Regions from separate parts of the Paenibacillus sp. M2 genome, predicted to be linked through region 1. Evidence: riboswitches for the same ligand, from Rfam matches in the RefSeq annotation. Region 1 holds a riboswitch; the other holds the start of a gene.
What was found. A riboswitch is a leader RNA that binds a small molecule or an ion and turns the genes downstream of it on or off. The one in region 1 is predicted to bind glycine.

Region 1 (16,773 bases):
ATGTCGGGCCGCCGAGTGAAGCGGCGATGCCAAGGGGCTGCGCATCACCTACAACGATGTCGGCACCCAGCTTGCCTGGGGCTTCCAGCAGACCCAGCGATAGCGGGTTGGCACTTACAACGAGTAGGCCCTTGTGCGCATGCACGAGGTCGGCAGCCTGCTTCACATTTTCCACGGCACCAAAGAAGTTCGGACTCTGGATCATGACAGCAGCGGTATCGTCCGATATGGCGGCTTGCAAGGCATCCCAGTCCGTGACGCCATCCTTATAACCAATCTCGACAATCTCCAGACGGAGTCCGTGCGCATACGCCTGCAATACCTGACGGGCTTCCGGATGAACGGTACGGGAGACGATGAGCTGTTTGCGACGAGTTGCCGCTGCGGCCAGATTACCTGCTTCAGCAAAGGCGGTTGCGCCGTCATACATACTGGCATTGGCTACAGCCATACCGGTTAATTCACAGATGTAGGATTGAAATTCGAAAATGGCCTGTAGTTCACCTTGGCTGATCTCAGGCTGATAAGGTGTGTAGGCAGTGTAGAACTCGGAACGGGAAATGACATGATTGATGACGGAAGGAACATGATGATCGTATATACCTGCGCCGAGAAAGCTGGCGTGTGTTTCGAAATTGGCGTTGGCGCCGGCTTGTTTGGACATATGACGTGTTAGCGCATATTCATCAAGTTTGGAGGATACGGGCAGCTCGCCCTGATAACGAATCTCTTTTGGAATGTCCTGAAACAGTTCCTCCAGCGTATCCACACCGATGGTTGCGAGCATGGCGCTCTGATCTTGTTCAGTCATGGGAATGTACCGGTGCTTGCTCATGCTTGATCAGCTCCTTGAGTAGGTGTCTTAGACGTACGTGTCCGTTTATGAAAAGGGGTCTTCACAACCTCGGCTTTTAGTTTCTTGCCGCGGATCTCAATCTCAAGCGGGGTTCCCAGCGCAGCGTATTTGCTGTCGATGAGGGCAAGCCCCAGATTACGCTTCAATGTAGGTGATTGCGTGCCTGTTGTCACTTCACCGATCTGTACGCCTTCGGCGTAAATCGGATAGTGGGGGCGAGGAATACCGCGCTCCAGTACTTCGATGCCGACCAGTTTACGGGCGGGCCCGTCATTTTTTTGCTGTAACAAGGCTTCGTGTCCGATAAAAGGTCCGGCATTCAGTTTCACAAACATACCAACGCCAGCTTCTAGCGGAGAGATCGTTGCCGATAATTCCTGCCCATACAGAGGCAGCTTGGCTTCAAAACGCAGCGTATCCCTTGCACCAAGTCCAGCTGGAACCAGCCCATGCTCTTCTCCAGCCTGCATTAATCCATTCCAGATTACAGTAGCCTGGTCCACAGGTACATATAGCTCAAAGCCATCTTCACCGGTATAACCGGTACGGGACAACAGTAATTTTACTCCGCATACTTCAGCATCCTGCACAAAACGAAACGGTTCAATCGTGGATACATCCGTATCTGTAACTTTTCCGATAATGTCTACAGCCAGTGGACCTTGCAAGGCGAGCAGCGCCGTCTGCTCCGAATCGTTGGTCATGCTTACGCCAGGGATCAAGTGCTCTTGCAGCCACGCCCAATCCTTGTTGATATTGGAGGCGTTAACGACGAGCATATAATGCTGATCTTTCAGCTTATACACGAGCAGATCGTCCACCACACCGCCATCTGGATAACACATCAGGGTGTACTGGGCTTGACCGGGAACCAGCGTGGTCACATCATTGGTCGTCATTTGTTGCAAAAAAACTTCGGCCTGCTCACCCTGTACTGTAAATTCGCCCATATGGGATACATCGAACAGTCCAGCGCGCTCGCGTACCGCTTCATGTTCTTTTTGGATTCCGCTAAATTGCACCGGAAGCTCCCAGCCTCCAAAATCAATGCACCGTACACCTTCGTATTGCTGATATAGGGGGAAGAGTGGTGTTTTAAGCAAATCGGACATCAAATCACCTCGTCATGGACCGTCAACCGGCCGGAAATATAATCGTGGATCAATGAAGCAGGGTATTTTTAAATTTTTCAGCTAGATATTTTCATAACATAAGTATGGTAAGCAGCTAGGGCAGCGCCGTTCGACATCCTGTTTTTCGTTTTTTGGGAAAAAGGAAAAGGACAGGCCAAAGAATCGGCATGCCAAGTAGCACGCTGTATTCTAAGGCTCTGTCCCTTGTACCTGAGAGTTACCCCGCTGCGTTGTGCAGCAGGTTTCCCCTTGGGTGATCATAACGCCCGCACAGGGCGAATAGATTCTCTCCAGAGTTGCGTCCCGTAAAAGTCCTTTTGCCTGAGAGATTCACCCCCGCTTATCGGTGGTTTACTCCTTCGGCGTTACCTCATGTACATCCCGAATCGGGTGTCACGGGTAATCTCTCCCTTTACATTCATCCGCGAGTATAACATAGTCCAATAAACACATTTACTCCTCTCATTAAAACGTGAATCCACTACCGATGTCAAGAACGATATCATTGATAATGAATAAAAACCGAATATTTAATATATTTTAAGTATTATTGTTCGTGTATTTAAAAAGACTGCGCTTACTATTCTAATATTCACCAGTATATGAAGAAAGAGTGTAATCCGGTTACAGGATTTAGAGGTGTTCAGCAAATAAATTGTGAGGTATCTTGACATTTGATTCATAAATATCATACGCTATGTTCTGGGAAAAGGGTTAAGGTCAAAGAACGCATGCACTCATTTAATGAAAAGCGAGGCGGATATCGATGAGCGAATTGAAAAGTGATTTCCTGTACAGTGAAGAGCACGAATGGGTGCAAACCGTAGGGGAGGATACTGTACGTATTGGTATTACCGAGTTCGCGCAGCATCAGCTGGGTGACATTGTGTTTGTGGAATTGCCTGACCTTGAAACCAATGTAAAAGCAGAGGACAGTATCGGAACAATAGAATCGGTCAAAACAGTTTCGGACTTGTTCTCTCCCGTCACAGGTTCTATTATTGCAGTCAATGATTCGTTGCAGGACTCACCTGAACTTGTGAACAGCTCTCCTTACGAGGAAGGCTGGATGATTGAGATTCGTGTTGAGGGAGATCTGACAGCAGCATTGTCTACATTGATGAATGCAGACGCGTATCGTAAACATACGGAAGAATAGTAGCAACGAACTTGTACTTATTAACATATATTTTATAACCAAATGAAATGAGCTTCATATTGTTTCCACCTGTGTGAGCCGGATGCTTGCACAGGTTTTTTGTGCTTTCCAGGAATAGTTTTGAATGTGGATTGAAGCAGATTGTGGATGTAAATCACCTGATTGGACCAAGCTATAGGTTAGAAAATGATTCTGGAAATGATAAAAGTCATAGGCAAGAAAAGCCTTGCGTACCAATGGATTCAGCCATTATGCATCGATTAAAACGATTACATAACCTAATGTTGTCATCATTGTTCATGACGAAAGTACGCTTTCATTTCATTGAACAGGAGAGCATTCTCGCTTAGGATTACAGCAGGGGAGAAATGATACCCCTTTCATAAATCATAATCACTTGATCCAAGGAGGATAATACAATGAGTAATTTGGACCAATCGTCCAATTCCAAAGGTGGGCTACGGGTTGGTGTTCAGCGTTTTGGCCGATTCCTGAGTGGTATGGTCATGCCGAATATGGGAGCGTTCATCGCCTGGGGATTAATTACGGCTCTGTTCATTCCAACAGGCTGGTTCCCTAACGAGACGCTTGCGCAGCTAGTTGATCCGATGATCAAATATTTGCTGCCACTGTTAATCGGTTACACCGGGGGTACGATGGTGCATGGTCAGCGTGGTGGTGTCGTGGGTGCCATTATGACCATTGGGGTCATCGTGGGTAGTGATATCCCGATGTTCCTCGGTGCCATGATTGCCGGACCACTGGCAGCATGGATCATCAAAAAGTTCGATAAATCCATTGAAGGTAAAATTAGAGCCGGATTTGAAATGCTGGTTAACAACTTTTCAGCCGGTATTATTGGCGGGATCTTGGGGATTTTTGCGCTACTGGGCATCGGGCCTGCTGTAGAAGCAATTAGCAAAGTATTGTCTGCCGGGGTACAAGGCTTAATGAATCTGGGCTTGTTACCACTGGTCAACCTAATCATTGAACCAGGTAAAGTATTGTTCCTGAACAATGCGATCAACCACGGAATTCTGACACCGATTGCAACAGATCAAGCGAGAGAATTAGGGCAATCTGTATTATACATGCTTGAATCGAACCCGGGTCCGGGACTTGGTATCTTGCTTGCTTACTGTTTCTTCGGACGCGGAATGGCCAAATCTTCTGCACCAGGTGCCGTTATCATTCATTTCTTCGGGGGAATTCATGAGATCTACTTCCCTTACATTCTGATGAGACCCATTTTGATTCTTGCCGCAATCGCGGGTGGCGTCGCAGGTACATTAACATTCATGCTCACCGGAGCGGGACTTGTTTCGGCACCATCACCGGGTAGTATTATCGCGTATTTCCTCTTAACACCAAAAGGTGGATACCTGCCGATGCTCGCAGGGGTGCTTGTAGCAGCCGTCGTATCTTTCCTGGTTGCAGCGGTGTTGCTGAAAACGGGTAAACAAAAGGACGAAGATTTGGAGTCCGCATCCAGTCGGATGAAAGACATGAAGAGTCAAGGAACCGTGCCAAACGCTGGCATTACGGCTAATCGACGTGAAGCAGACAGAGCCGCAGATATGGCTTCTTCTCCAGTGAAAACAGATGTGAAGAAGATTGTTTTCTCCTGTGATGCAGGTATGGGCTCGAGTGCCATGGGCGCTTCCATTCTTCGCAAGAAGATGAAGGCAGAGGGGATTGACGTTACGGTGACCAATACGGCCATCAGTGATATCCCGCCAGATGCAGATGTGGTCATCACACAACAAATATTAACCGATCGTGCCCGCTCCGTTGCGCCGAACGCAGAACATATATCCATCGACAACTTCCTAAAAAGCCCGGAATACGATGCGCTCGTTGAACGTCTAAAGTAATTGTACGCATTTGTTTTCCCTGAGCCGGAGGCTGAGATATGAGTATTACCAAAAGACAACGTGAAATCGTGGAGTTTCTGCTGGAGCATCCACATGAAGTAACAGCCGGCGAAATCGCCGTTGAAGTAAAGGTCAGTACCCGAACGGTTCACCGGGAGCTGCAAATGATTGAACAATGGCTTGAACCCTTGGGCATGAGGCTGGAAAAAAAATCGGGAACCGGTATCCGAATTGATGCCAGTTCCGATGATCTGGCTGTATTGCGCCAGCAACTAGAGGGTAAAGAATATGTAGAGTTTACGCCGGAAGAGCGTAAGCTCTTCATGCTTTGCATCCTGCTTGATGAAGCGGAGCCTGTAAAGTTACTCGCTCTGGCTTCGGATCTGAAAGTGACCGTATCCACCGTAACCACGGATTTGGACGATCTGGAGTCACGAATTCGTCAGGCGGGACTAAAACTGGTTCGCAGACGTGGATATGGCGTCAAGATTAACGGGAGTGAGACGATTCATCGCACAGCCATAGCTGCACTTGCTCTGGAATTTCTGGATGAATCCGACCTGTTCGGAAGACAACCTGAACAAGGTGGCTCCATCGTAAACCAAAAATTGCTGGATATGATTGGACACGGTGATGTGCTTACGATAGAAAATGCGTTATGGCAACCAGATATTGAATGGCTGGAGAACATCCCGGAACGTCAATACATGAAGCTGCTGATTCAATTATCCGTAGCGGTTGTCCGTATTCGTAAAGGTTTTGGTATTGGTGGTATGTCTCTACGAGAGAACACGGGAGATGCAGTTGCAGCGCAAGATGAGATGAAGGTTCCGCCTTATATGGCTTCACGCTTGTGTAGTGTGTTATCCACTCAACTGGGGCTGACATTCTCCCAAGAGGAGCAAGCTTATTTTCACAGACTATTAGTTGAGACAGAGCAGCGGATTCACTCTTCGCGGCTGTTGCCAATAGACGACTTAATTTTACTGGACAGGGTGCATTCACTGATTGATCAGATGCAGGGGAGAACGCATTACGCCTTTCATGAGGATCGTTTGCTTCGTGAAGGTCTGCTTGCTCATATGCAACCTGTCATGGAGCGTATTGAAGGGCACCAGATGATTCGTAATCCGCTACTGCAGCAGATCCGGAAGGATTATGATTCACTTTTTGAAGATGTCAAAAAATCTGTGGGGCAAGCTTGGCCAGGCACAGACGTTCCGGATGAGGAAATTGGTTTCCTGGTCATGCACTTTGGGGCTTCCATCGAGAGGTTGCGTACATTGAAACGGGAGATCAGGGCGATCATCGTGTGTACAAGCGGAATTGGATCATCACGCATGCTATCCAGCCGATTGTCCAAGGAGATTCCCGAGATTCGAATCATGGATAGCGTGTCCTGGTATGAAGCTGCCCGGATACCTACAGATCAATATGATCTGGTGTTATCGACGGTCGATCTGCCGATGGATGAGCATCAGTATTACAAAGTGAGTCCACTGCTTACGGCAGAAGAGAGCGAACGTCTGCGTCATTTTATCCGAACAACAACATTACAACGACAGCATAATAAGCCCCGTGAAGCAGAGGTTCAGACAACAAGTCGTTACTCGGACCCTGATGGAATGGAAGCTATTTTAGTTGAAATCGTCCGAATTATTGGCAAGTTTCAGGTGTACCCGCTGGATAATCAGGATATCGGGTTCTATAAAACGGTGTATGCGATGTGCAACGTACTCCATGGATCTGGTGTGTTGAAGGGACCAGAGGAGATTGCAAAACGGCTGGAGGCACGTGAAGCAGTGGGGAGTCAGAAGATTCCCGGCACAAGACTTGCACTGTTTCATACACGAAGTGAGGGGATATACAGGCCGTCTATCAGTCTGTTTCAGCTCACGGAGCCACTCCTTCGTACGCCGGATGATCCGGCAGGAGTTACCCATGTTCTTTTGATGCTCGGTCCCAGAGAATTATCCAAGGAAAGCCTGGAGGTTCTCAGTGAGATCAGCGCACTGTTATTACAGGAAGAAATGATTACATTGCTGGAAAAGGGAATCAGGGATGAACTCATTCATTACCTGTCTCAGGAACTTGTTGGATTTTATCGCAGTAAAACCGAAATTGGAGGTCAACCATTATGAGTATGTTAACAACAGATAAAGTCATCATGAATGCGACGGCTCAGGACAAATACGAAGCGATTCGTATGGCAGGGCAGATTCTGAAGGATGCGGGACATATTACCGCTGATTACATTGAGAAGATGATTGAACGAGAAGAGATTGTCTCGACCTATGTAGGGAACGGACTTGCGATCCCGCACGGTACGAAGGAATCCAAAGCTTTCATTTTATCCACAGGTATCTCTGTCATTCAGTATCCACAGGGTGTTGATTTTGGCGAAGAAAAGGCTTATATGGTCATAGGTATCGCGGCTCAAGGCGGGGAGCATATGGAAATCTTGACTAGCATCGCGGTGATCTGTGCTGAGGATGAGAATATGGAGGCCCTGCGTCTTGCGAAAACAGCTGAAGAAGTAATCGCTATTCTGGAAAGTGAAATGGAGCTATGAAGGCCCTACACTTTGGCGCAGGTAACATTGGACGTGGATTTATCGGCTTGATTCTGTCCCGCGCAGGGTATGAGGTGGTTTTCTCCGACGTGAATCAGACCTTGGTAACCGCTGTTCAGCAACGGGGGCAATATACGGTGGAACTGGCTAACGAGAGCAAGGATCAGGAGACCGTCACAGGCGTAAATGCAATCGATGGAACCCAACTGGAGACGGTTGCCCAAACCGTTGTGGAAACTGATCTGATTACAACCGCAGTGGGTGTGGGTGTGCTGAAACATATTGCACCAGGGATTGCAAAGGGACTTGAGAAAAGACTGAATTCCGGTCCTGCTCAAAACCCGCTTCACATTATCGCTTGCGAGAACGCCATTGGAGCCAGTACACAATTGAAAGAGCATGTGTATGCTCTGCTCAATAAAGAAGTACGTTCCCTTGCAGATCAGTATGTCTATTTTCCAGACTCGGCCGTAGACCGGATTGTGCCTATTCAGCATCATGAAGACCCGTTACATGTACAGGTGGAGCCTTTTTACGAGTGGGTGGTGGATCGTTCCCAGATGGCTCCTGCATTCAAACCGGTTGAGGGCATTGTATATGTCGATGATCTGGAGCCGTATATTGAACGGAAGCTGTTCACGGTTAATACAGGACACTGCGTTGCAGCATATATCGGTAATGTGCACGGGTATGACACGATTCAGAAGGCTATTGCCGACGAGAAGGTGAAATCGATTGTCTACGGTGCTTTGCAGGAAACTGGAAAAGTTCTGGTGAAGCGCTTTGGATTTAATCCTGACGAGCATGAGCAGTATATTGTCAAAATATTGGGACGGTTTGTCAACCCGTATCTTACCGATGAGGTTACTCGTGTTGGTCGTTCCCCGCTGCGTAAGTTGTCTCCGAATGATCGTCTGGTTCGCCCGGCCCTTCAGGCATATGCGGATGGAACTGATACGACTTATCTGGCTATGGGTATGGCAGCAGCCTGCAAGTTCGATGTCTCCGATGATCCGGAAGCAGTTGAACTGCAGAACATGATCCGCGAGAAGGGAATTACAGCAACCCTCCACCATTATACGTCCATGGATGAGCATCATCCGGTGCTTGAACAGGCTGTTGCCCAGTATAACCAAATGTAAGAACATTGGTAGCCAGCTAACAGTATAGATGAGGCATAATAGAAGAAGAGCCATACAGTTGTTAACTGTGTGGCTCTTCTTTTGGTTGGAGTTTATCGGCATAGTCATCCAAACAGCGTTGACATATGCATGATTTTCGGCGCTGCTCTGGCGGAATGCGGTCAAACACACCCTCGGGGAAAGTAGCCCGGTTACACCAGCATTCCGAATGAGGATGTCCTGCGGCATAGGAACAGCGATTAGCTTCCCCGCATAATGGGCAGACAAGAACATCGATATGGATGCGCTCTTGATCGTCTTGTTCTGCAGACATACAGTTCTTCCCTCCCTGTGGAATAACTACGAGCTGAAGTTAAACATACTGGTCCCAGTATAACAGAAATGTGCCGGTGATTATGGATTTCACTCTGTACATATGACTTCCAGTTCACCACATTTGTTTCTCCCATCGACTATTCTTCAGGCGGTAATTCGATCTGTAGGCCTTCCACATGTTTGCGTCCCATCAACTTACGTTTCTTTCGATTTTCCTTTGTTTCCAGCACAATGTCCAAGTCATAATCGTCACCCGGATAAAGCTCATTGGCAGATATATGCAGGGTCAGGCGTTTCTTATGGATTTTTACTTTGCGTCCACGTAACATGACCCCGATATTTCCACGGCTATCCTCCACATCACATACGATACCCGACTGATTGAGATAGGCCGCATATACCCGATCCCCTTTGCGAAATGTTTTGGCAGGAGCAGGAGAATCCGACTCTCTGGTTGTTGTCTTTTTGTGGAGAGCGATTGAATTCTTTGAATGCTTCTTCATCTGATTCCGTTTGGATAACTCTGCCGAGTCGTCTGCCTCCTTAAAGGAACGCTCAGGCGTCATGGTCGGAGTTTCCAAAGGAGGTGACGTGAACACAAATGTACGATCTCTCGAAATACTTTGATCCGACAGGGACTTGGATCGCTCGATAATTCGCTGTGGCATGCCCAGCTTTAATGCGATGGAATAAGCATAGCTCTCACAGCTTCTCCGATACGCAATCGATACAGCGGCTGGAGAGAAACAGTGTCAAATTCCATACGAGCATTTTCGAATCCTGGCGTGGCCGCAGCAAAATGTTTGATTTCACCAAAATGCGTTGTCGCCACAACGGTTGCTCCGCGGCTGTGCAGTTCCTCCAGCATGGCGATGGACAGTCCGACACCTTCACCGGGATCTGTGCCGGAGGCCATCTCATCAATGAGCACCAGAGTTGACGTATTGGCCTGTTCCAGTATGCCAATCATATTGCGAATATGTGCAGAGAATGTACTGAGCGCCTGTTCCAAACTCTGCCCGTCACCAATATCAACTGCTACCTCGGTATAAACAGCCATCTCGCCACCTTCCTCCACCGGAATAAGCAAACCGGATTGCATCATCAGGGTTAGTAAACCAAGTGTTTTGAGTGCGACCGTTTTCCCCCCGGTATTCGGGCCAGTAATAATGAGCGACGAGTACGTTCTGCCGATTGCAAAATCAAGGGGAACCATGGAAGAACCCATGAACGGATGACGTGCACGTTGAAGACTGATATGGCCCTTAGTATTGACTCGAACGTTGCGTCCGTCCATGGTGGCCGCATATTTGGCTTTGGCAAACAGGAAGTCTAATACACCTACCGTTTCGGTGTTCAGGGCGATTTCACGGTTATACGTTTCGGCCAGAGAGGTTAAATCACCGAGAATCCTCATCTCCTCTCTGGATTCCTCCGCTTGTAGAGCCGCCAATTCCATCTGTAAACTTACTAACTCAACAGGTTCGATATATACGGTTTGCCCACTGCCGGATTCATCCAGCACACTGCCTTTCACCTGTTTACGGAACTCTTTCTTAATGGGCAGAACGGTTCTTCCTCCGCGTTGGCTGATGACATGCTCCTGCATAATCGAGCGATGTTTGCTCACCAGAGAATCAAGCTTTCGTTTCATGCGTTCTCCATTCACCGTCATTTTTTTGCGGATTCGAATCAGTTCTTTGCTTGCTTGATCCTGAATGCGTCCACTATGGATGTAGCGCTCGATCTCACTCAGTAAAGGTTCGATCAGAATCATAGATGCAGCGTAGCGACTAACGGTGGGAGCGACCCCGGATTTGCCCTCCATGTATTTCATAAGTTGTGCACAGCTCCGCAGGAACTGAGCGAGATGACTGAAGTCACGTTCACTGAATAGATAACCGGTGCCAAGCAGATCCATAATGGTCTCCATTCCGTCCAGTGAAGGGAGGGGGATACTGGCGCCAAAACGAATCAACGCAGCAGCTTCTGCTGTTTCTTCCAGGCGAATCTGGATCAGGTGAGCATCTACCATCGGTTTCAGTTCTCTGGCATAACGTTTGCCCAGATAAGACAGGGCGCAGTCTGCAACATTTTTTTGAATTTGTGGATAACCCAGACTGTTTAATGTGTTCTCATTCATGCGTAATCTCTCCTTGAATTTGAATTGGGATTGCAGTTGGCACGCGAAACATATTCCTGGAAAACGCAAAAAGGGCGGAGAATGAACAAACGTCATTCTCCGCCCTAAACATATGGGAAAGCAAAGTCCACTATAGGTCTATAATAAAAAATCCGCGCTGAACTCAGCGCGGAAATAGACCCGGACAATGACAATCCCGGAGGCGATTTATGATATCCGCTGTTCTTAACTAAGTACAGGGATCTGGCGCATCATGAAATACACGTATGCCATATGGGCACAAACGCAATGAAAGGCCAAACTCCTGAATATGAAACTTGGTTAGTTAAGAACATTCACCGACATTAAAAATCTCTCCTTTGATTGAGGAATATGCAACCAATATAAACTGGAAATTGGTTTGAAGTCAACCTTTAGAATAAATGAGTGGACTTGAATAAGAATGGGTTTTAAAATAACAATAGTAAAATAATCCAATGAAAGCGATTTAATTTAATAAACATACGTATAAAGGAGGATGCTCTTCTTGCCTAAGTATTTACTGCGTTTGCTCTGCTTTACCCTGATCCTCGGAGCCCTTCCAGTCATTGTTATTGGTTCGGTCTCGTATACGATTGCATCACGTGACATTGAACAGAAAGTACGTGAAAGCAACCTTCAGATATTGCATCAGACCCAAATGCGGGTAGAACAAGTTCTGCGCAGCCTGCAATTATCATCCATCCAGTATGTCAATTCGCCCTTGGTACTTCAAGCGATGAAGAAACCGCTGGACAGCAGCGAATTTCAAGAGATTCGTGACCTGACGTCAGGCTTTAACAACTTGCAAGCGGTTACGAACATTGACCAAGCCTATCTGGTTAATCTGGACGAAGATTGGGTTGTTTCGATGCGTTCTTTTGGCAAATTGGATGATTTCAGCATTCGGGACCGGATTGGTTCTTATCTGACCTACACTAACAGCCTGTTCTGGGTTACTCAGAATGCCAGTTCATCCAAAGAAAGTGTACCCGTTTCAGCTGGCATGGGTGAACTGACACCCGAACAGGCACCTGCCCTTATATCATCGGATAATGTGGTCAGTATGGTATTCAAAATCCCGATGATGCCAACCAATGTGAAACCAAAGGGATTTCTTGTGATTGATATCGCCGATACGGAACTGAGTACGTTTTTGAGCCGAAATACGAATTCTGGAGATATGTACGTTCTGGATCGGGAGCAGAAGTATTTTCTGAACGATATGCAGCAAGACGGGAAGTATGACACGCTGAATAAGGAAATTCATGAAATGGTGCAAACGACGGGGGAGCCAGAAGGTTTCTTCAGTGCAGAGGTGGAAGGTAACCAAGTGGCGGTTAGCTATAGGCAATCTCCACTCAATGGCTGGTTATACGTGTCCGTTGTATCTCTTGGACAGATCACGGCCCAGTCACAGAAAATTGCATTGGTTACCGGTGTTGCTACACTGGTCATGTTATGTGTAACGGGATTGGTCGCCATATACGGCAGTCGGCGGATGTATTCACCGATCTCCAGACTGCTGCAATTTACGAAGGGGTTGGATTCTCCAGTTACTCCATCAGGACGCCGTCAGGATGAATTTATCTATATTGAGGAGCAATTGTCAACACTGTTCAGTTCGGAGAAAACGATGCGTGAGCAGATGAAGGGGCAGCATGTGCATCTTCAAGAGTTTTTTATGACCAAACTGCTAACAGGTAAAATCTCGGAAGAAGATTTCAGATATCAGGGAGAATTGTACGATTTCCCGACAGGGTGGGCGAGTCTTGGTGTACTTATGCTCCAGATCGATACCTTGGAAGGGACCCGATATGAGGAACAGGATCGCGATCTGCTGCTGTTTGCTGTCAACAATATGGTAGGTGAGCTCCTTCCTTCAGGAGTTCGGTTCACGCCGGTTATGCTGGATGATGCTCAGGTCACCGTACTTGCCTCCGAACTTACGGATGAGGTGAAGCTGAAGGAATGGATGCACACTCAGGCAGACTGGATTCGCGAACGTGTCGTGACCTATCTGAATCTGCCCGTAAGTATTGGCATCAGTCGTTCTTACACTTGTATTGGTGATACGCCAAGAGGGGTTCAGGAGAGCCGAGAGGCTCTGCAAGGCCGGGTAAGTCTGGGCAGCCGTATTATTTTGCATTACGAAGATATTCAGCCACGTGGTCAGATGGAGGCCGCGTTGTATACCCAGTTACGTATGATCGAGGATCAGCTCGCTTCTGCGCTCAAGCAAGGAGATGAAGAGAAAACGGACACCTACTTTAAGCAATATTTGGGACTGCTTGCAGACAAAAAGCTTCATTTCAGTGAATACCCCGTCATTATGGTTCAGTTATTGTCTCGTGTATATCAACTTGTGCAGGAGCAAGGTGGAGATGTGGCTGAGGTACTGGGCGAAAAAGCATCCATGTCACATTTGCTGAAGTTGTCTACATTGGACGAAATGACCAATTGGTTCCGCAAGCGGCTGTTCCTGCCCGTCATTCGTTTCTGGCGAGAACAGGAAGAATCCCAATACATGAACATTGCAAGGCGCATGATCCGTTTGATCGAGGAACGTTATGACCGTGAATTATCGCTGGAAGCCTGTGCCGCTGAGCTTAATTTTCATCCTGTCTATCTAAGTCGGGTATTCAAGAAGGAAGCCGGAGTCAATTTTACGGAATATCTTGCAGAGTATCGTATGGAAAAAGCGAAGACCTGGCTGCAAACAACAAATCTTAAAATATCTGAGATTGCCGAGAAATTAAACTATACCAATCCAACCGCATTTATCCGTACGTTTCGAAAAATCACAGGAACAACCCCCGGCAAGTACCGGGAGCAGCAGCGATAAAAAAAACCTGCTCTGCCCGCCATGGCAGGCAGGCTTTTTCATGTCCAGGTGTAGGGTGAAGACCGCTTTTCTCCATGAAGTTAAGACAGGAATATAGAGGTTGAAAGCAGTTCATTGCGTTGTTAGATTCTATGAGGGAAATGAGCTAAACCCTTGCTACATAAGGAAAAACAAAAGGCTAAAAGGAGATGATAGCCAGTCATTCGTTTATCCTCCACAATGAAGACATGAATTCAGGAAGTGATCTTTTGTAATCGTTTCCAATGTGGGGAGGAAGACAATATGAAAGCCGAAACGGCGGCTCGAACACGGCCCGCTACCCGCAGTGACAAAAACCTGCTGTGGAGGGACATTATCAAAAACCGGTGGCTGTATATCATGTTAATACCGGGTGTGCTTTACTTTGTTATTTTCAAATACATACCCATGTATGGCATCACGATGGCTTTTCAGGATTACACGCCTTACAAGGGCATCTTGGGAAGTGACTGGGTAGGGTTCAAACATTTCCAGCGTTTCTTCGGAGAACCACAGTTCTGGACATTGTTTCGGAATACATTTTTACTTGCCATTTATAACATTGTGTTCTTTTTCCCACTGCCGATTGTACTGGCACTTATGATGAATGAAGTTCGCCGTGAACGCTTCAAACGATTTGTACAAACGCTTGTTTATGTTCCACACTTTGTTTCCTGGGTCGTTGTTGTCGGTGTGTTCTACATGCTGTTCACAACTGAGGGTGGTGCAATTAATGAATTGCTCTATAACCTGACTGGACAAAAAGTGGCGTTCCTGCTTGAACCCGGTTGGTTCCGAACGATGATTGTCGGACAATCCATCTGGAAAGAAGTCGGTTGGGGCACAATTATCTTCCTGGCAGCACTTTCCGGTGTTGATACACAGCTCTATGAGGCTGCCCGGATTGATGGCGCCAATCGGTGGCGCCAAACCTGGCACATTACGTTGCCGGCCATTCGCAGTACAATCGTCATTTTGCTCATTCTGCGTCTGGGCAATTTCCTGGATACTGGCTTTGAACAGATCTTCCTGATGCTGACTCCGACGAACCGGGATGTGGGCGAGGTATTTGATACCTACGTGTACACGAAGGGTCTTACACAGGCACAGTACAGTTATAGTGCTGCTGTCGGGTTGTTCAAATCGGTCGTTGGGCTGGCGCTTGTCCTTGGTGCCAATACGATGGCCAAAAAATTCGGGGAGGAAGGCGTTTACTAACCCTCGGGAGCAGACGTTCTTCACCAGACAGGAGTGAACATTAAGATGCAACAGGATAAAACGTGGGGCAACCGGATCTTTGATTTTCTCAATCACGGCTTGCTGCTGTTGATTGGAATCGTGACGGTCATCCCGTTCATTTATATTTTGGCCGTCTCGTTTACCAGTCCGCATGAAGTGGCTAAGGGAGGATTCATCCTTTTTCCAAAAGAGTTCTCTCTGGCGGCATACCGTTACATTTTCTCTACAGATACTTTGATTCGCAGTCTGGGTGTATCGGTCTATATTACGGTGATCGGTACTTTCATTAACCTGCTGTTTACGTCACTTATGGCCTATCCGCTCTCCAGAAGATATTTGCGTGGACGCCAGCCTATTTTGCTCGGTGTATTGTTCACGATGCTCTTCAGTGGCGGGATGATTCCAACATACTTTGTCGTGAAATCCTTGCACCTGACGGATACGTTATGGTCGCTGATGTTACCTACTGCCATTAGTGCTTTTAACTTGATCGTACTGAAAAACTTCTTCCAGGCCATTCCCGACGAACTGGAGGATGCAGCCAAAATTGATGGATGTAACGATGTCAGCGTATTGTTCCGGATTGTACTGCCGTTATCCATGCCAGCCATGGCAACCTTTTCACTCTTTTACGCGGTGGCCCACTGGAACAGTTTCTTCAGCGCTGTTATCTATATCAACGATAGTGAGAAGTGGCCTGTCCAAGTCTGGCTACGTGAGATTGTCATTCTGGCACAGAGCCGAATCGGAGACACAAGTATCGAAGAGACCGAGATCCAGCCGCTTACCATTCGCATGGCGGTAATCGTATTCTCCACGATCCCGATTATGCTGGTGTATCCATTCCTGCAAAAGCACTTTGCCAAAGGAGTAATGTTGGGTTCGGTGAAAGGTTGAGTCGTCACATGCATCAAAGCCAGTACATTTTGACAATATGACTGCATAAAAAAGGGGAGGTTTTCATGTTATGAAAGCAACAAAAAAGAAAGCCGTAGCTGTCTTGAGCACACTGGCACTGGTGACAGGTTTGCTGGCAGGATGCGGATCAGACGAGGGTCAGGCTGCCGAGGGCGGCGTACAAAATGTGTCTATAGCCATTGCACAGGTGGGTGACGTGCCAAGCAAGGGCAATGAAGTTCAGCAAAAGATTGAAGCGTATACCAATACCAAACTGGATATCCAGTGGATTCCGGCATCGGCCTACAATGACAAAATTAACGTGATGATCGCATCAAGCGATATGCCAAAAATTGTGAAAGTGCAATATAACCCAACGGTGACCAGCGCGATGCGTAATGACGTGTTCTGGGAAGTGGGCCCATTGCTGAAAGACTACAAAAATCTGTCGGCACAGAATGAGCGTTTTTTTGACAACATCAAGGTAGAGGGCAAAATCTATGGGGTTCCTGTTTTCTCCGATATTGCGCGAGCTACCGTGATCTATCGCAAGGACTGGTTC
Region 2 (16,773 bases), 2.2 Mb from region 1:
CGTCTGTCCGCATCCTTATGCTGGGTAATATCCCTGCTGATGCTTACAATCTGGACACTCTTGCCACGCTCTCCAGCAACAGGTTTCGCCAATGTCTCCATCCAGATATAATGTCCCTTCTTGTGCAACACACGCATCTTGCAACCATTGCCGATCTTGGAAAGATCCATAGGGTCCGGATAATCTCCCGAATAACAATAATCCTTGAAGGACTTTCCTATGACTTCCTCCGGCTTATAACCCAGTAAGGTGTACACGGAAGGGGAAACGTATAATAACTCGCCATCCGTAGCACAAGTTGTAATCAGATCTTGTGCATGGTCAGCCAGCACCTGATATTTCTCTTGTGCCTCCTTAAGCTCACGTTGCACTTCCAGGATATCGGTAACATCTTTGGCAATGCCATAGATTCCTACAACTTCTTTTCCCTCCGTTATAGGCACATACGTGATCTCTGCCTGTTTCAGGGAACCATCTTTATGATAAAAAGTAATGGGATTACTGACTGAACGTCCAGCCAGTACCTCTTTAATATATTCTTTGCGTGAATTTTCACTGTCCGGAGGACAGATTTCACTCTGATTCATACGAATCAAGTCATCCAGTGTATACCCAGATATCCGCTCTACCGAGGGATTAGCATCAATATAGTTTCCATGGATGTCCATTACATAAATGGCATCCGGGTGGTTAAAAAACAGTGATTGGTAAGAACTTCCCTCAGAAATAATGCGCTTCAGGGTTTCCGTTTTATTAATATCCAAGGCTTACCCCTCTTTTCTCAGCCAATATCTTCATCTAACAGCAGGGATTAATTATCCCTTGCAAAAATGGGCCTACCCTCGAATAACCATGTAAGCCTGCCTAGAAACAGCTTTTTTTATTTTACCAGATTCTCGTCTCATTTTGCTTACAATCTATGATTCAATTCACATGATGTGTGAGGTAATACCTGGAATTTTGATATCACTTAGGAGCGTATTCAAGAAAAGACAAGTTATACAAGGATCAATGTTAGCCTCTGACAACCTTGAAGTTCAATCCAAGTCAGCTGAGATCACTTCAAATCCTTGAATAAGACTCCTCGGATTCGTTAGGGAGTTGAGAGGACGATTTCGGGAGTTGACCATTCATGACGGGTGGGTCAGATATTAGAAAAAATCCTCCTGAAGCATACATACAATAGAGCTTGCATGTATTGCTTAAAGAGGATTTTGATCTACGATAACCAAGTGTGTAACGGATTATTCAGATTTCTTTCTTCGCAAAATACATCATGCCGATTCCAATAAAAATAACAGCACTGCCTCCGACGACCGCCAGCATCGTCATCAGTGGCACGTTGTAGGCTCCGAAACCCGCGCCGTCCACGGGTGTCATCAGAATCATCGGTTGTGCCCACGGATAATACGGCCCATACGTCGCCGAGTTTACAATGAGAATATTCGGTATGGTCAGTGCAAAATTCAGTGCGAGTGGTGCGGCAAAGCTACTCCACACCAATGAAACGAACATCTGCAGGGCAGCCAAGGGTACACAGGCCAACAACCCAAGCAGTAGTTTGCCCACCAGGAATCCCCAGGGTATCTCCATCGTAATGCCATGGATCATGCCTGCCAGCAAAATGGATATCAGCAACAACACTTGTGTACCCGCCAGAAGCATGAGTACAATCGTCAGTTTGCCAGCATATACACCTGAACGTGTGAGCGGCAAAACCAGCATCTGCTTCCACCCTCCTCCCGCATGTTCGAAACGGCAGACAAAGGACGTAAACACGCCAGTCAGCATCGGCAAAAGGAGTAATCCGTGTAAGAAGACCATGATGCCCATCAGCACCTGCCAATTCCCCGATGGAGTGGACAACAGTCCGATGAGCAGTGCAATAAGTGGACTTAACAGAATCAGGAGCCATATGGGTGATTTGCCCATCTTCAACCGCTCAGCAGACAAAATTCGAAAATACGTTGTCGCAAAGCTCATATCAGGCCACATCCTTCCGGCTAAAATGCACCATACCCAACAACAGGATCAAGAGCCCCAGACCTGCCCCCATGCCTGCATACAGATATGGATTAGGTCCATTCCAAGCCATCTGTGCCCAAGCAAGTGGAAAATACGGTGAGATACTGAGCGCAAACATGCCTGTTATCGCGAGAACAATTCCCAGAGTGACGGGAAGCGCCTGATTTTTATTCACCATTGTGAGCCATAACTCCAACGACAACACGGGAAGCGCACCAGCTAAAGGCAACAGCCCCAGCTTAATGGCATGCGTCCAAGGGATCTCACTGGCATGGAATCCGAGGATCAGACCCAGACCAACAATTCCTGCGGTTAGCAGCAGGCAGGAGATCACCAGCAGCACACAAGCAAGCAGGAACTTGGCCAAATACACGGCTGGTCTGGGAATGGGCATCGCAAGCAACTGTTTCCACGATCCCTGTTCATGCTCGACATTAGCAATCATGGAGCTGAGAATGGTTGCTCCCAGCATCAGAGACAAGGGCACAAAGACAACCACATTGCCGAGCAATCCGCCCCACAGGTTATCTGCATACTGCTCTTTCAGATAGTCCAGCCGTAAGCCAAAATTAAGCGCCTGCATCGCTGTCAATCCAAGAGGGGCCAGAAAGATAAGAAACCAGATCCCTTTCCCCCGAATCTTGAGCCAGTCTGACGATAATGCACGCCCGGTCATATGGAAGCCCCCTCGCCAATGACACGCATGAACAGATCTTCCAGCGACTGACGCTGTTCCTCTACACGATACACATCATGATCCTGCTCAATTAATCGGCGCACAAGCAGTGCCACTGAACTGTTATCCATATAAGGGAACGTTAATGCAGAACCTTGTTGCTGACCAAATTGTCCCTGTTCTCTCGCCAGCTTCATAGCCTCTTCCGGCTCGGAAACCGTTAACCGGATAGAGCTACCCGTCTGACTATGCAGACTTGCGATGGTATCCTGAAGCACCATCTTGCCTTCACGGATAATACCAACACGACTTGCCATCTGTTCGACTTCACTCAGCAAGTGGCTGGAAACCAGAACGGTAATGCCATGTTCCAGAGGCATACGTTTGATCAGTTCCCGAATCTCCTGAATACCAGCCGGATCGAGCCCATTCGTTGGTTCGTCCAGAATCAGCAACTCCGGTTCACCCAACAAAGCGCTGGCAATACCCAGACGTTGCTTCATCCCAAGGGAGTACCCCTTCACCGAACGTTTGGCATCCTTGGTCAGATCTACAATGGACAGCACTTCAGCAATTCTTGATTTGGGTACATTGATGATGCGACGCAAAGTTTCCAGATTCTCTACTGCGTTCAGATGTCCGTAATAGGACGGGTATTCGACCAAGGAACCCACACGGCGCAAGATATCCATGCGATCCTTGCGGATATCCTTGTCGAAGAGACGGATCACGCCTTTGGTTGGTTTAATCAAGCCGAGAAGCATGCGAATCGTTGTTGTTTTGCCGGCACCGTTGGGACCGAGGAAGCCATAGATATCTCCCTTTTTAATATGGAGATCAAGTTCACGGACCGCTGCACGGTCCCGGTATGTTTTCCATAGATTAGCCGTTTGAATAATATTTTCACTCACTGTATGATCACCTCGGAACTATCGTAACCTTCCAAGGTTAAAGCCAAAGTAGTCTCTAGTTTAAGTTTAGTTTAAAAAAGCTATTTCAGCGGTTTGTTGTTTCCCTGTTTCCCCTTACCACTGTAGATATATGTCTGGACACCCGTCTCGGAACTGTCTACCCGCTTGCGCAGACCCATCTCACGAATCAACAGGTCTACAATGGATAAGCCTAAACCTGTGCCTTTTGTGTCGGAATTCGGTTGCATTCCCGGACCCCGATCCTGAATAATGATGGCCGTCTCACCCTGAATCTCCTGGGTTGATATGCCAATATATTTCCCGCTGGCAGCATGACGAATTACGTTCTGGAACAGATTATCGAGAATACGGCGCATGCCTTGTTCATCCATATGCCAGATTAATGGTTCCTCTGGCAGGTCAATATCAATCTCAAATTGCTCTTTCTCCCAGACCGGGTACCAGGCGGCCGCCGTTTCCCTGACGATCCGCAGTATATCTTTCTCTACCAGCTTCAGTGTATATTTCCCACTCGTGAGCAAATTGTAGGATAACATGTTGTCAATGAGCCCGCCGAGGTCCTCCATCTTTGCTTCCATGCGATGTAATGAACGGTCACCTTGCTCGCTCAGCTCTTCCTTGTGCAAAGCATGCATATGTCCACGAATCACCGTTAGCGGGGTACGCAGATCGTGAGAAAGCCCCGCAATGAGACGCTTGCGCAATTGTTCCTCCTCGCGTTCACGGTGACGGCTATCGGACAGTTGATGCACCATCTGATTGAAGGATTCCTCCAGTTGACCGATCTCGTCTGACCGGCGGATATCTACCGGAAGCGGGAGGCCTTCCTTGCCTGTGGTCATCATGGCCGTCTGCAAACGAATAAGTCGTTTGCGAATGCGTGCGAAGAAGAGAATCGACATAATGATGAAGATCAGAAAGATGAGGGTCATTACGATACCAAGATACAAGAGTTCCATCGGCCAGTTACTCTGATTCATTTGCAGAAGTGATCGCGGCACTTCAATGACCATGAAGCCCTGCCCCTTGTCCTTTTCACCTCCGCCGATGTATGTAACTACGGTTAGCGGATCGCGAAAGGATGCTTCTTTCATGAATTGCACCGTGTTGCTCACATTCCATATGGCCGGAATTCGAGTCTCTGCCGTTTGCCCGGTGTCCAGTGACCATCTCAATGTCGTGTCTGTCCTGCCATCCGGGGATGTGGATTTCTGAATGTTTACATCCTCACCACCGATAATGAAGAGGGTCTCACCGCTCGCATTCACACGATACATGGAAGACTTGGGATACGATGCATGTAATTGCTCCAAACGGGCCTTAACCTCCTCATCTGAAGCACCATTCAGGTTCTCTGCTTCACGCGACCAGAGGTTACTAATCCGAGTAACGTCACCATAGGGTGCCGCTTGATTCGTGTTCGTGTTATTCACTACGACAACATATAGGATGGATATAATCGGAAGAACGACGGGCACGAATAATACTGCCGCTAGAATCAGGATGATATATCTGGACATCAAGGACCGCCCGAAGCGTAGCTTGCGCCGCCCAGACTGCTTTTGACCCGCGCTTCGTTCTCCCTTCCGTTCTGACTTCATCGTCTTCCGTTCTCGGAACCGCCGGATCATGGCTTCTTCACGCGATATCCCACACCGCGGACTGTCTGAATAATTACCGGATTGGCCGGATCAAGTTCCAGCTTCTCACGTAGATGTCGAATATGTACCATCAAAGTCTTGTCTCCATCCAGATAGGGCTCGTTCCAGACGGCTTCATAGATCTGCTCTTTGGTTCGAATCATGCCCATATGTCGTAGCAGGTAGGCGAAGATGTGGAACTGTTTTCCCGATAAAACAATCTCATCCCCCGTCTCCTCATTGACGATGCGGTTATCCTTCTCATAGATGGAGAGATGATCCAGCTTCAGAGCTGTATCCGATGAGACCGCAGTTCCCGCCTTACGCAGTTGGACCTCAATCCGGGCAGCCAGTTCATCGGGGTGAAATGGTTTTGTTACATAGTCATCGGCAAAATCGAGACCATGCAACTTGTCGTCAATGGACGTTCTGGCCGAGAGCATGACAATGGGCACCGCGGGATGTTCTTTTTTCAGTCGCTGGCCCACCGTAAATCCATCCAGCCCGGGCAGCATGACATCCAGAATAATGAGTGAGCAACCGACAGCAGCCTCCGCTGCACCTTCACCACTGCCGAGCCATACCACCTCATAACCGCGCTCCTCCAGATCGGCTCTGACCCAAGTCGCAATTTCCGTATCATCTTCAATATATAACAGTTTGGTTTTCATTCGAATAGTCGTTTCCTTTCTGCCCCCATTGGGTTAATGATATATCTGAGCATCATCATAATAAAAGCTGTCTATAACAGATGGATTCATATCTTGTTGAAACCATATTGAATTCCTTTACGTTACCACACATTCTAATTATAGCTTATCCATTAACGTGGGGAATGTTATATCAATCAAATCTACCAAGTACATATTATACCTACACCTGACGGGAGGAAATTCATTATGCTGCTGGAAGCCATCTATCATCAACCGAAACGAAACTGGGCCTATGCCTATGACCAAGATACAATCCATCTGCGCCTGCGCGCCAAAAAGAATGATCTGACTGAGGTACATGCCCTGACCGGAGACAAATATACGTGGGATGCAACCAAAGCGCTGGTCCCCTTAACAAAGTTCACTTCTGACTCGATGTTCGATTACTTCGAGGGCGAGGTGAAACCTCCCTACCACCGACTGAAGTACTCTTTTTTGCTGAAAAACGGAGACGAACAGATCTGGATGACCGAGACGGACTTCCAGGAAGAAGAACCGGACGATCCGGGTCGTATGTTCCAGTTCCCTTATATTCATGCCGGAGCTGTATTCACACCCCCTGCATGGGTTAAGGATGCGGTGTTCTATCAGATTTTCCCTGAACGATTCGCGAACGGCAACCCGGATATTAGTCCGGAAAAGGTGGAACCGTGGGGCGGCGAGCCGACACCCTTCAATTTCTTCGGTGGTGACCTTCAGGGCGTGATCGACCATCTGGATTACATCAGTGATCTGGGCATTAATGCGATCTACTTCACCCCCATCTTTGAAGCTACCACCAATCACAAATACGATACTGAAGACTACCTGCGGGTAGATCGGCACTTTGGTGACGCAGATACCGTGAAACGACTGGTCGAGCTGTGCCATGCACGTGGAATTCGCGTATTGCTGGATGCTGTGTTCAACCATTCCGGGAAGACGTATGCGCCGTTTGTGGATGTACAGAAGAACGGAGAACAATCCAAATACAAGGACTGGTTCCATGTACACGAATACCCGCTGGACGTGAAGGACGGCATTCCTACGTATGAGACCTTCGGATTCGAAGCGCACATGCCAAAGCTGAATACAGAGAATGCCGAGGTTAAGGACTATCTGCTGAAGGTTGCCGAGTATTGGATCAAGGAAGTGGGCGCGGACGGATGGCGGCTGGATGTTGCAGACGAAGTGGATGATGCCTTCTGGCGTGATTTCCGCCGTGTGGTCAAAGCCGCTAATCCGGATGCCTACATTCTGGGCGAAGTATGGAACGAGTCTTCCTCCTGGCTGCAAGGCGACCAGTTCGATGCGTCCATGAACTATCCGTTTACCGATGCCGTAAATGCCTTCTTTGTGAAAAATACAATGCACGCCGAACAGTTCGCGAACTCCATCGGTCGACAATTATCCCGTTATCCGCTTCAGGCCAGCGAAGTGGCGTTTAACTTGCTGGACAGTCACGATACCCCGCGACTGCTCACGCTGTGTGAAGGAGACCAGCGCAAGATGAAGCTGGCTGCATTATTCCAGTTCAGTTACATGGGCGCGCCGTGCATCTATTACGGAGACGAGATTGGCATGGACGGCGAACATGATCCGGGCTGCCGTAAATGCATGGAATGGGATGAAGCGAAGCAGGACCGAGAACTGTTCGACTTTTATCAGAAACTGATCTCCCTGCGTCATGCTCATCCTGCCCTGCGTGCAGAAGGCACCGTTCGTTTCCTGCAGGCTCGTACCGATGGCAGCCAACTGGTATTTGAGCGGCAAAATGAGGAGGAACGCATTCTGGTTCTGTTCAATCGATCCGAAGAGACGGCTATTGTCGAACTGGAGGCCGGTGACGGGGAATGGACCGAGCTATTCGGTGGAAACCATCGTACCGCCAAGGAAGATGGCGTGCTCGCCATTGAACTGCCCGCATATGGATATGCCGTACTGAGTACGGCTGTGAGCCCGGACTAGAGTTATAATACACATACTTCTGAGCCATATCTAAGTAGCCTATCTTCGCTTCATCTGGCAGCATAAACAAGCGTCCTGCAGAACCCGGATTCAGGTTCGCGGACGCTTGTTTTGTATTCGCCGTTATACATCATAATGTCCCTGGTTATATCTCAGTGGTCCCGTTCAGCTTAAGCCTGAGGGTCCGTGTGCACTTGAGCATTATCCGTACCACTTGTAATTGTGTCAGAATCCGCTGGCTTCGACTCCTGCTCAGGCTCTGCACGCTTTGCCTTCGGTTTAGCCAGCTTTTGCATCATTTTACGGCCCGTTGGTGTCTGGGCCAGTCCGCCTTGGGCCGTCTCCCGGTGGCGGCTCGGCATCGCACTGCCTACTTCCAGCATAACGTCGATGACTTCATCTGACGGAATAGCACTACGCACTCCGGCCAGTGCCATGTCAGCCGCAGCCAGCGCCGTAACTGCACCCAGTCCGTTACGGACGATGCACGGGATCTCAACGAGGCCTGCAACTGGATCGCAGATAAGGCCCAGTGTATTTTTTAATGCTAGGCCAACCGCATGAACGACCTGTTCCGGTGTACCTCCACGCAGTTCAACCATGGCACCCGCAGCCATGCCAATCGCGGAACCCACTTCCGCCTGACAGCCACCCTCGGCACCAGAGATAAATGAATTGTTCGCAATAACATAACCAATCGCTCCCGCACAGAACAATCCGTTCACCAAATGTTCGTCCGTCCAGCCAAATCGCTCCTGTGAGCTAATAAAAACACCAGGGATAATGCCGCAGGAACCGGCTGTTGGTGTTGCCACAATCCGCCCCATCGAGGCATTCACTTCAGATACACACAGGGCATACGCCATGGCAAGTGCGGAAGCATCTCCTGAGCAAGTCTCACCCTTGCGAATGTACTCGGCCATTCTTTTACCGTCTCCACCCGTTAATCCACTGCGTGATGTTGTATCTTCCGTTAACCCTTTACGTACCGCTTCCTTCATCACCTGATAATATTCAGACATCTGTTTCACAACATCCGCTTCCGGTGTATTGGTCTCCTGAACTTGCTCCTCGATCATCAGCTGAGCAATCGTTTTGGATTCCGCTGTACAGATCGTATTCAGTTCGTGTAAATGTTTAAATCGCATCCGAATCAACTCCTCTCTTCAAATCGATGACACGAATATCCAGTACATGATCCAGCTCCTTCAGGCGCTTGAGCATATCAGGATTAGGCACACCATCCATTTCCATCGCGGTCAGCGCTTCGCCATCACGGGCTTTGCGGTCCACCTGCATATACCCGATGTTAACCCCGGATGAACTGATCGTGGACGTTACCGAGGCAAGCACTCCTGCTTTGTCCGCATGTCGCAGAACGAGTGTCGGAAACTCACCACTAATCTGAACACGAAAATCATTCATCGAATGCACCGATACGCTTCCACCACCAATAGATGCACCAATCAAGGAACAGGCACGTTCTTCATGCCACAACTCAATTTTGACCGTATTGGGATGAGGAGCAGGCAGGCCACTTGTATAAAACTCAACCTCCATGCCCGCTTCCTCTGCGTATTGCTCTGCATCCGGAATACGCGGATCGTCTGTGACATAATCCAGCAAACCGCCGATCAGTGCCAGATCTGTTCCGTGCCCCTGATACGTGTCAGCAAATGAACCGTATAGTGTCAACCGGGCACGATCTGGCGTACATCCTAGCCACTGTCGAGCAATTCTCCCTAACCTTGCCGCTCCAGCTGTATGTGAACTTGAAGGCCCCGTCATCGACGGACCAATAATTGAGAAAACATCTTTAAATCGCACCTTATAACCCTCCAATTGTATTCGTCATTTTCATCCAGATCCCATGCCATAATGTTCCTTTATTACTGAATGATGACATCAAAAAAGGACAGAAGAAGGCCACAGGCCCTCTCTCTGTCCTCGATACCTGAGAGTTTCACGATCAGCAGTGTCTCACGACAAGGTGCATGCCCTGCAATTGCAGACAAGGTCACCAGGCTGACTGATCATATACCCCTTGGGTGGCGCAGTTCGCGCACTCTCCAGAGTTGCGTCCAACGATGGTACATTTACCTGAGAGATTAACCGCTGCGCCGGGTGCGCAGCAGCTTGCTCCTTCGGTGCCTGAAGACTAGCCATTGCTCGGCTAACTCAGGTCTCTCCCGCTCGTTATCATCCGCTGTATGGAACCATTCTGAGCGTATGTCAGAACAGTAATGGAAATCGTTCATTTCTTCTTCATTAAGATTAATCGACCGGAAGATCAGTGTCAACAAACTTAACGATTTCTTTGGATGTATTTCCCTCATTTTCGATTGAACCGATGAAAACCAGAATATTTTGTCAGCTTTCATTACATTAATTCGATAAAGAGAACTTTTAAACAGCTTATTTCATTTTCCTTCAATTCATAAAGCGCTTACTACTATTTATGATATTGTCCACGAAACTGTTCGGGTATTCAGGCAACCATAATATTTGAACCACACTGTTCGTGGCCTATCCTGATCTGCACACCCTAATTCACAGTTCGTAGAAGATACTCTCGTTCTGTACATAAGGTCTGCAATACTTGCTGCATAACTTCGGCATGCGATCTTTCATCCACTCGTGCCTAGACTCGTTCCCCATCTGAAAAGCATAATAACCAAGTGTAAAGATCAACATGAACCCTTCCATTAATCGGATATCACGATCCGTCAGTGGTGCGATCTGTTTGGTATAACCTGATAAGAATATGTCACGTTCCTCCCGATTGAACATAAGCGCTGCCCCTCCGGCATCGAAAAGATAATAACCATAACCGTGTAGACAAAAATCAATCATGGACATCCCCTGATCCGTGATCAGCAGATTGTTGCGAGTAATATCCCCATGAATGATTCCCCATGTCTCCGCGTGCTGCGGGTATGTTTCTAGCTGCTCATTAATGTTCTCAAACGTCTCACGAAGCAGATCGAAGTCTTCCGTTGTAAAAATCCCCAGTCGGACACCTTCCTCTTGCTGCCCTAGCATGACCAAGTTCTCATGAATGTTGCCATATGCCGGCCGCACCTTTGTTCGATCTGTCTGATTCTGCTCACGCCCATATTGATGAAGCATCTGCAGTTGTGCCCCAAGATCATAGATCTGCTCTGTTGTCAGACGTTCTCCCTGCTGGATGTCCCTGCCCTCAATCCACTCCAGTACTGTACAGCAGATCTCTTTCCCTGCCTCACTTGTCCATACCGTGACCCATTCACCGGATGCGTTGCGTACTGGATGTTGCACGCGCAATGCTGTCGTTGCATTTAACTCATGAAGCAGATTCATCTCTGCCTCCAGCGCAGGAGGTGTATGCTGAATGCCTGTCATACTTGCATATGCGGCTTGATGGATACGGAGCAGATACTTCTGCCCGCTTGCTTCATCAACGACATGATACGTCAGATTCTCGTTGTGACGAATATAGGAAACGACAGGTTTCTCAATAGTGTAGTTCTGTATAATCTGAGCTGCCATATGGTCGTAAGACATCTGATCCGTAGTGATTATCAACATCTCCTTCAAAGTAATGTAAACGCTCTCTTATTACTAAATATCGTAGCATAATGTTTATGTCACATACAGAAAATTCTAATAAAATTATAAATTAAAAAAGCACAACCCCCGAACAACCGTCCAGGCATTGTGCTTTCTTTTGTCTCTATTTATTTCTCAATTTCTCTGTCTATTGCTCTATGTGACACTCCATGATCCAATTAACCAAAACGACCCATAATGTATTCTTGCGTCAGACGATTGTCCGGGTTCGTGAAAATATGCTCTGTATCCCCATGCTCAATCATGCTTCCCAGATAGAAATAAGCTGTGTAATCCGAGATGCGTGCCGCCTGCTGCATGTTATGGGTAACAATAACAATCCGCAGCTCCTTCTTGAGTTCGGTAATCAACTCTTCAACTTTACCCGTAGATACCGGGTCAAGTGCAGATGCCGGCTCATCGAGCAGCAGAATCTGTGGTTCAACAGACAAAGCGCGAGCGATACATAGGCGCTGCTGTTGTCCGCCAGAGAGAGACAGAGCTGACTCATGCAGTCTGTCTTTCACTTCGTCCCAGAGCGCAGCACGGCGCAAGCTTTTTTCCACAATTTCATCCAGTGCCTTCTTACTCTTCGTACCGCGGTAGCGGGGGCCAAACGCGATATTGTTGTAGATGGACTTATGAAAAGGGTTCGGCTTCTGCCACACCATGCCAATCTTCTGGCGAAGCTTGATTACATCGGTTCCAGGCTCATTCAGATCGTTACCGTCCATCCAGATATGTCCCTCTGTACGGGAACCGGCAATCTCGTCGTTCATCCGGTTCAGCGACCGGAGGAACGTGGATTTACCGCAGCCAGACGGCCCGATAAGAGCCGTTACGCTTGCTTCAGGAAACGTCAGGCTAATCTGTTTGACCGCCTGGAAATGTCCATAATATATGCTTAACTGTTCCGTACCAAAAGGTATGGCCATGTTGGTTCCTCCTTATTTCGAAGCTGTCATGCGGCGGAATACAACCCGACCGATCCAGCGTGCACTTAGATTGAACGCCAGCACGAGAATGACAAGCACGGCAGATGCCCCTGCTGCCACTTCTTTGGAATCTGGCCCAATACCTTCACTATTCACTTTCCAGATATGGACAGCAAGTGTCTCTGCCGGACGGAAAGGATTAAGTGGTGATCTTGGACTTGTCGGATTCCAATCCGTAAAGTCCAGTGGTGGACTACTCATACCTGCGGTGAACATCAATGCGGCTGCCTCACCGAAGATCCGGCCCGATGCCAGGATCGTACCCGTAATCAAGCTCGGTAATGCTACAGGCAACAGAATGGAAGTAATGATTTTCCACTTGGACAGCCCAAGCGCCAGACCTGCTTCCTTCTGTTCCTTCGGAACGGCCCGGAAGGCCTGCTCCGTTGTCCGCACCATCAGTGGCAAGTTAAAGATCGCCAGAGCCAAGGCACCTGAGATCAGGGAGAAACCAAGACCAAATTGATTGACTAGCAACAAGAGACCAAACAAACCGATAACGATGGATGGGAATGAGGACAACACTTCAACGACCAGACGAATGAAGCTGGTAATCTTGCCTGGTTTGGCGTATTCCGCCATGTAAATTCCGCCGCCCCATCCGAGTGGGATGGTCACAATCAATGTCAGGAGAAGCAAGAATATGGAGTTAAAGAGCTGTGGACCAATCCCGCCGCCACCTTTAAGCAACTGGGGTGCGCTCGTCAGGAAGTTCCAGCTAATATGTCCAATGCCTCTATACATGATGAAGCCAAGCAGACCGAGCAATATAATAACAATGAACAGGGCCAATACAACGATAACGGATGTTGCAATTTTATCTACCGTCTTTGCCTTCATTTTCATACCCGGTTCCTCCTTTCAAGCAGGCGAACCAGAATGACGAAGACAAATGTCATCACCAGCAGGACAAGCGCCATACTCCACAGTGCATTGTTATGAACAGAACCCATCGTGGTGTTACCCATGCTGAGTGTAATTACACTTGTTAATGTTGAAGCCGATTCGAGCAAGGATGTTGGAACATGCGGTGCATTACCGATAACCATCTGCACAGCAAGGGCCTCACCAAAAGCACGGGCCATACCCAAAACGACACCTGTCAACAAAGCTGGCAAAGTCGTTGGAATGATGACACGGTAGATGGTTTGCCAGCGAGTGGCACCCAGTGCGTAAGAGGATTCACGCAATCCTTTTGGCAACGCGGACAACGCATCTGCCATAATACTTGTTACCGTAGGAAGAATCATTACCGCGAGAACAAGACATCCGGCTGCAATCCCGACGCCTGTTCCACCAAAGATACTGCGCAGCAAAGGTACGATGACACTCAGACCGATAAATCCGTACACAACAGACGGAATTCCAGACAAAAGCTCAATCGCCGGTTGCAATATCTTTTTCCCTTTACCCGGTACAATCTCTGTCATGAAGAGTGCTGCACACAGGCCCAGTGGACTAGCGATCAATGCTGCAAGCAAGGTTGTAATGAAAGAACCTGTAATGAACGGCAATGCCCCGTAGAACGCAGGTTCTCCAGTTGGATTCCACGTCTTTCCACCAAGGAATTCACTTATGCTTATTCCATTTTGGAAAAATGTGGACAGTCCCTTGGACGCTACAAAATAAACAATGGAAAACATGACAACGATCAGGAAAACGACACAAATCGACGTATAGATCCGTCCCGTCCACTCTTCCCAATAATGTTTTTCTTTTAAGGGCCGGCGCGGTTTCAACTTGTTATTCATTACCGTTCCCCCTTCGGTCTGTTCCATAACAACCATCCTTCTATAGTAGAATTAATGCAAAATATGGGATTATTTCAGAGCAAACCGCGTAAAGAGGCGGGACCTGAGTCCGCCTCTTTCGCTGTATGCGCAAGTTCAAAGATTATTGAACCACATTACCTGCTGCATCGCGTTTTACTTTCATGCCTGACATTGGAATGTATCCAAGTTCCGTCACGTCGTTTTGTTGAATTTCGTCACTCAGGATGTAGTCCAAGAACGCTTTTGTTGCTGCATCCGGCTCACCTTTGGTGTACATGTGCTCGTAAGCCCACACCGGATAAGTTCCTGCTTCTACGTTCTCAACTGTTGCTTCTACACCTTCGTATTTCAACACTTGCAAGCTGTCATCCAAGTAAGACAGGGCAAGGTAACCAATAGCACCTGGCGTTTCAGCTACCAATTTTTTTACGTTACCAGAAGAATCTTCCTGAATCGAACCTTGGATATCACCCATTTTTGCACCCAATGCATACTTCTCGAACGTTGCACGAGTACCGGAACTACTTGGACGGTTTACAATAACGATTGCTTTATCCGCGCCACCAACGTCTTTCCAGTTCGTTACTTTACCGGAGAAAATGTCGACTAGTTGTTGTTTCGTCAAATCTGCTACACCTGCATCTTTGTTACTAACTGGAGCCATAGCTACTACGGCTACTTGATGGTCAACCAGTTCTTTTACTTTGGCTTCGTCCTCCAGTTTCTCTTCTGCGAATACATCAGAGTTACCGATTGTAGCTTGTCCGTCAGATACTTGTGTCAAACCAGTACCACTACCGCCACCTTGAACTTGAACCGTTACGTTCTTATATTCATCAACTGCCATAAATTTCTGTCCAGCTTGTTCTACCAGAGGTAACAATGCTGTCGATCCGACTGCCAGAATGTTACCGCTAAGCTCAGCAGCAGCTTCCCCTGATCCATTGCTTGCAGCACCCTCTGTACCCGCGTCATTTTTCGATCCGCATGCAGCGAGCACCAGTACGAACGTTAAGGTCATCAAAATAAACGGCAACTTTTTAAACATGTTTTGTTTTCCTCCCCCAATGTAGTGATGGCGTTTTGTGAATTTGTTTGTTCACCATCAACTCTTTACTCATTGTAGTTTCGGTATGTCATCTTAAAATCAGTGTTTTGTAAACGCAATGTTAAAAATATCGGCTGTATATTGAAAATCATTTGAGACAAATTGCGCTGAAGTGGGCGCTTCGGTAACGGACGTTGTTTCAATCGCTGTTATCCCCGGATTTATATGATTTACTTTTTCCAAGGAATACATCCGGGGATAAAGGCGAACGCTTCGATTTTCCACAATCGTTCCGTTCCCTTCGCTGTGTCAGCGCTCGTTGGATCTCAGGCATTTCCATCTCCTGCCTGGGAAGTAGGCAAAGAAGGCCAGCCCTATAAAAGGCTGGCCTTGTGTAAATACTTTGTTGATTCTTTAATAGAGAAAGAAAATCTGTTTCTTCTATAGAAGGTACAAAAGCAGAAAAAAACTGCCTCGCTGCCAGTGCGTAGCACCAGCTGTGAGAGCAGCCTTTTACATTACAATAGAATTATCTTATTGATACTTAATGTAAAATCTAATTTAACTAACCTAGAATCCATAACCACAATGCCAATCCAGCTAGGGTAATTAATAATGTTGGAATCGTCAGGATGATGCCTACCTTGAAATAATACCCCCATGTAATCTTCACACCTTTGCGGGATAACACATGCAGCCACAGCAATGTGGCAAGTGATCCAATCGGAGTCATTTTGGGGCCCAGGTCGGAACCAATGACATTGGCATAGATCAATGCTTCCTGAATGATACCTTCGGTATGCGCGCCTTGGATGGCTAGCAGGTTAATCAATACGGTAGGCAGGTTGTTCATGACCGATGACAATACGGCCGCTATGATGCCCATTCCGAGCGAAGCAGCCAGCAGACCATGCTCTGCTATGGCATCCAGCCAGCGGCTCAGATGATCCGTTAACCCTGCATTCCGCAGTCCATATACGACGATATACATGCCCACGGAGAACACCACAATTGACCATGGCGCTTCCTTAATGACCCGTTTCAGATCAACAGCCTCGCTCTTGCGTGCCAGTAAAGCGAACAGCAGCGCAACGGAGCCCACGATCACCGACACGGGAATCGGCAGAAACTCACTGGATGCGTAAGCCACCAATAACAGCCCAAGCATGAACCAGGCAATTCGGAACATCCGTGGATCACGTATTGCTTCCTTCGGATCGCGTGCTAGAGAGATGTCGTAGCGCTGGGGTATGCTTTTGCGATAAAACAAGAATAACATCCCCGTACTCGCTACAATCGAGATCAGATTCGGCACGGCCATGCGTACCGCATACTCTACAAATGTAATGCCAAAGAAATCGGCAGACACAATGTTAACTAAATTGCTGACGACCAGCGGCAACGATGTAGTATCCGCGATAAATCCACTCGCCATTA

Region 2: linked by a shared signal. The riboswitch ahead of sdaAB (L-serine ammonia-lyase, iron-sulfur-dependent subunit beta) and the one ahead of gcvT (glycine cleavage system aminomethyltransferase GcvT) in region 1 are both predicted to bind glycine.

Annotation. Positions count from the first base shown of each region.
Region 1 is NZ_CP169648.1:5,683,648-5,700,420, reverse strand. It holds gene gcvPA (aminomethyl-transferring glycine dehydrogenase subunit GcvPA) at 1-835, opposite strand, end outside; gene gcvT (glycine cleavage system aminomethyltransferase GcvT) at 832-1,968, opposite strand; glycine riboswitch at 2,289-2,411, opposite strand; gene gcvH (glycine cleavage system protein GcvH) at 2,756-3,148, shown strand; gene ACETMN_RS26110 (PTS mannitol transporter subunit IICB) at 3,568-5,022, shown strand; gene ACETMN_RS26105 (BglG family transcription antiterminator) at 5,061-7,163, shown strand; gene ACETMN_RS26100 (PTS sugar transporter subunit IIA) at 7,160-7,594, shown strand; gene ACETMN_RS26095 (mannitol-1-phosphate 5-dehydrogenase) at 7,591-8,736, shown strand; gene ACETMN_RS26090 (cysteine-rich CWC family protein) at 8,798-9,049, opposite strand; partial or broken gene ACETMN_RS26085 (endonuclease MutS2) at 9,189-11,194, opposite strand; gene ACETMN_RS26080 (AraC family transcriptional regulator) at 11,721-14,057, shown strand; gene ACETMN_RS26075 (ABC transporter permease) at 14,340-15,293, shown strand; gene ACETMN_RS26070 (carbohydrate ABC transporter permease) at 15,339-16,211, shown strand; gene ACETMN_RS26065 (extracellular solute-binding protein) at 16,282-16,773, shown strand, end outside.
Region 2 is NZ_CP169648.1:530,286-547,058, reverse strand. It holds gene ACETMN_RS02620 (PAS domain S-box protein) at 1-764, opposite strand, end outside; gene ACETMN_RS02615 (ABC transporter permease) at 1,249-1,983, opposite strand; gene ACETMN_RS02610 (ABC transporter permease) at 1,985-2,701, opposite strand; gene ACETMN_RS02605 (ABC transporter ATP-binding protein) at 2,698-3,612, opposite strand; gene ACETMN_RS02600 (HAMP domain-containing sensor histidine kinase) at 3,693-5,234, opposite strand; gene ACETMN_RS02595 (response regulator transcription factor) at 5,261-5,944, opposite strand; gene ACETMN_RS02590 (alpha-glycosidase) at 6,173-7,933, shown strand; gene sdaAA (L-serine ammonia-lyase, iron-sulfur-dependent, subunit alpha) at 8,104-9,081, opposite strand; gene sdaAB (L-serine ammonia-lyase, iron-sulfur-dependent subunit beta) at 9,071-9,760, opposite strand; glycine riboswitch at 10,013-10,135, opposite strand; gene ACETMN_RS02575 (phosphotransferase enzyme family protein) at 10,484-11,476, opposite strand; gene pstB (phosphate ABC transporter ATP-binding protein PstB) at 11,701-12,456, opposite strand; gene pstA (phosphate ABC transporter permease PstA) at 12,469-13,356, opposite strand; gene pstC (phosphate ABC transporter permease subunit PstC) at 13,359-14,294, opposite strand; gene ACETMN_RS02555 (phosphate ABC transporter substrate-binding protein PstS family protein) at 14,410-15,336, opposite strand; gene ACETMN_RS02550 (arsenic transporter) at 15,902-16,773, opposite strand, start outside.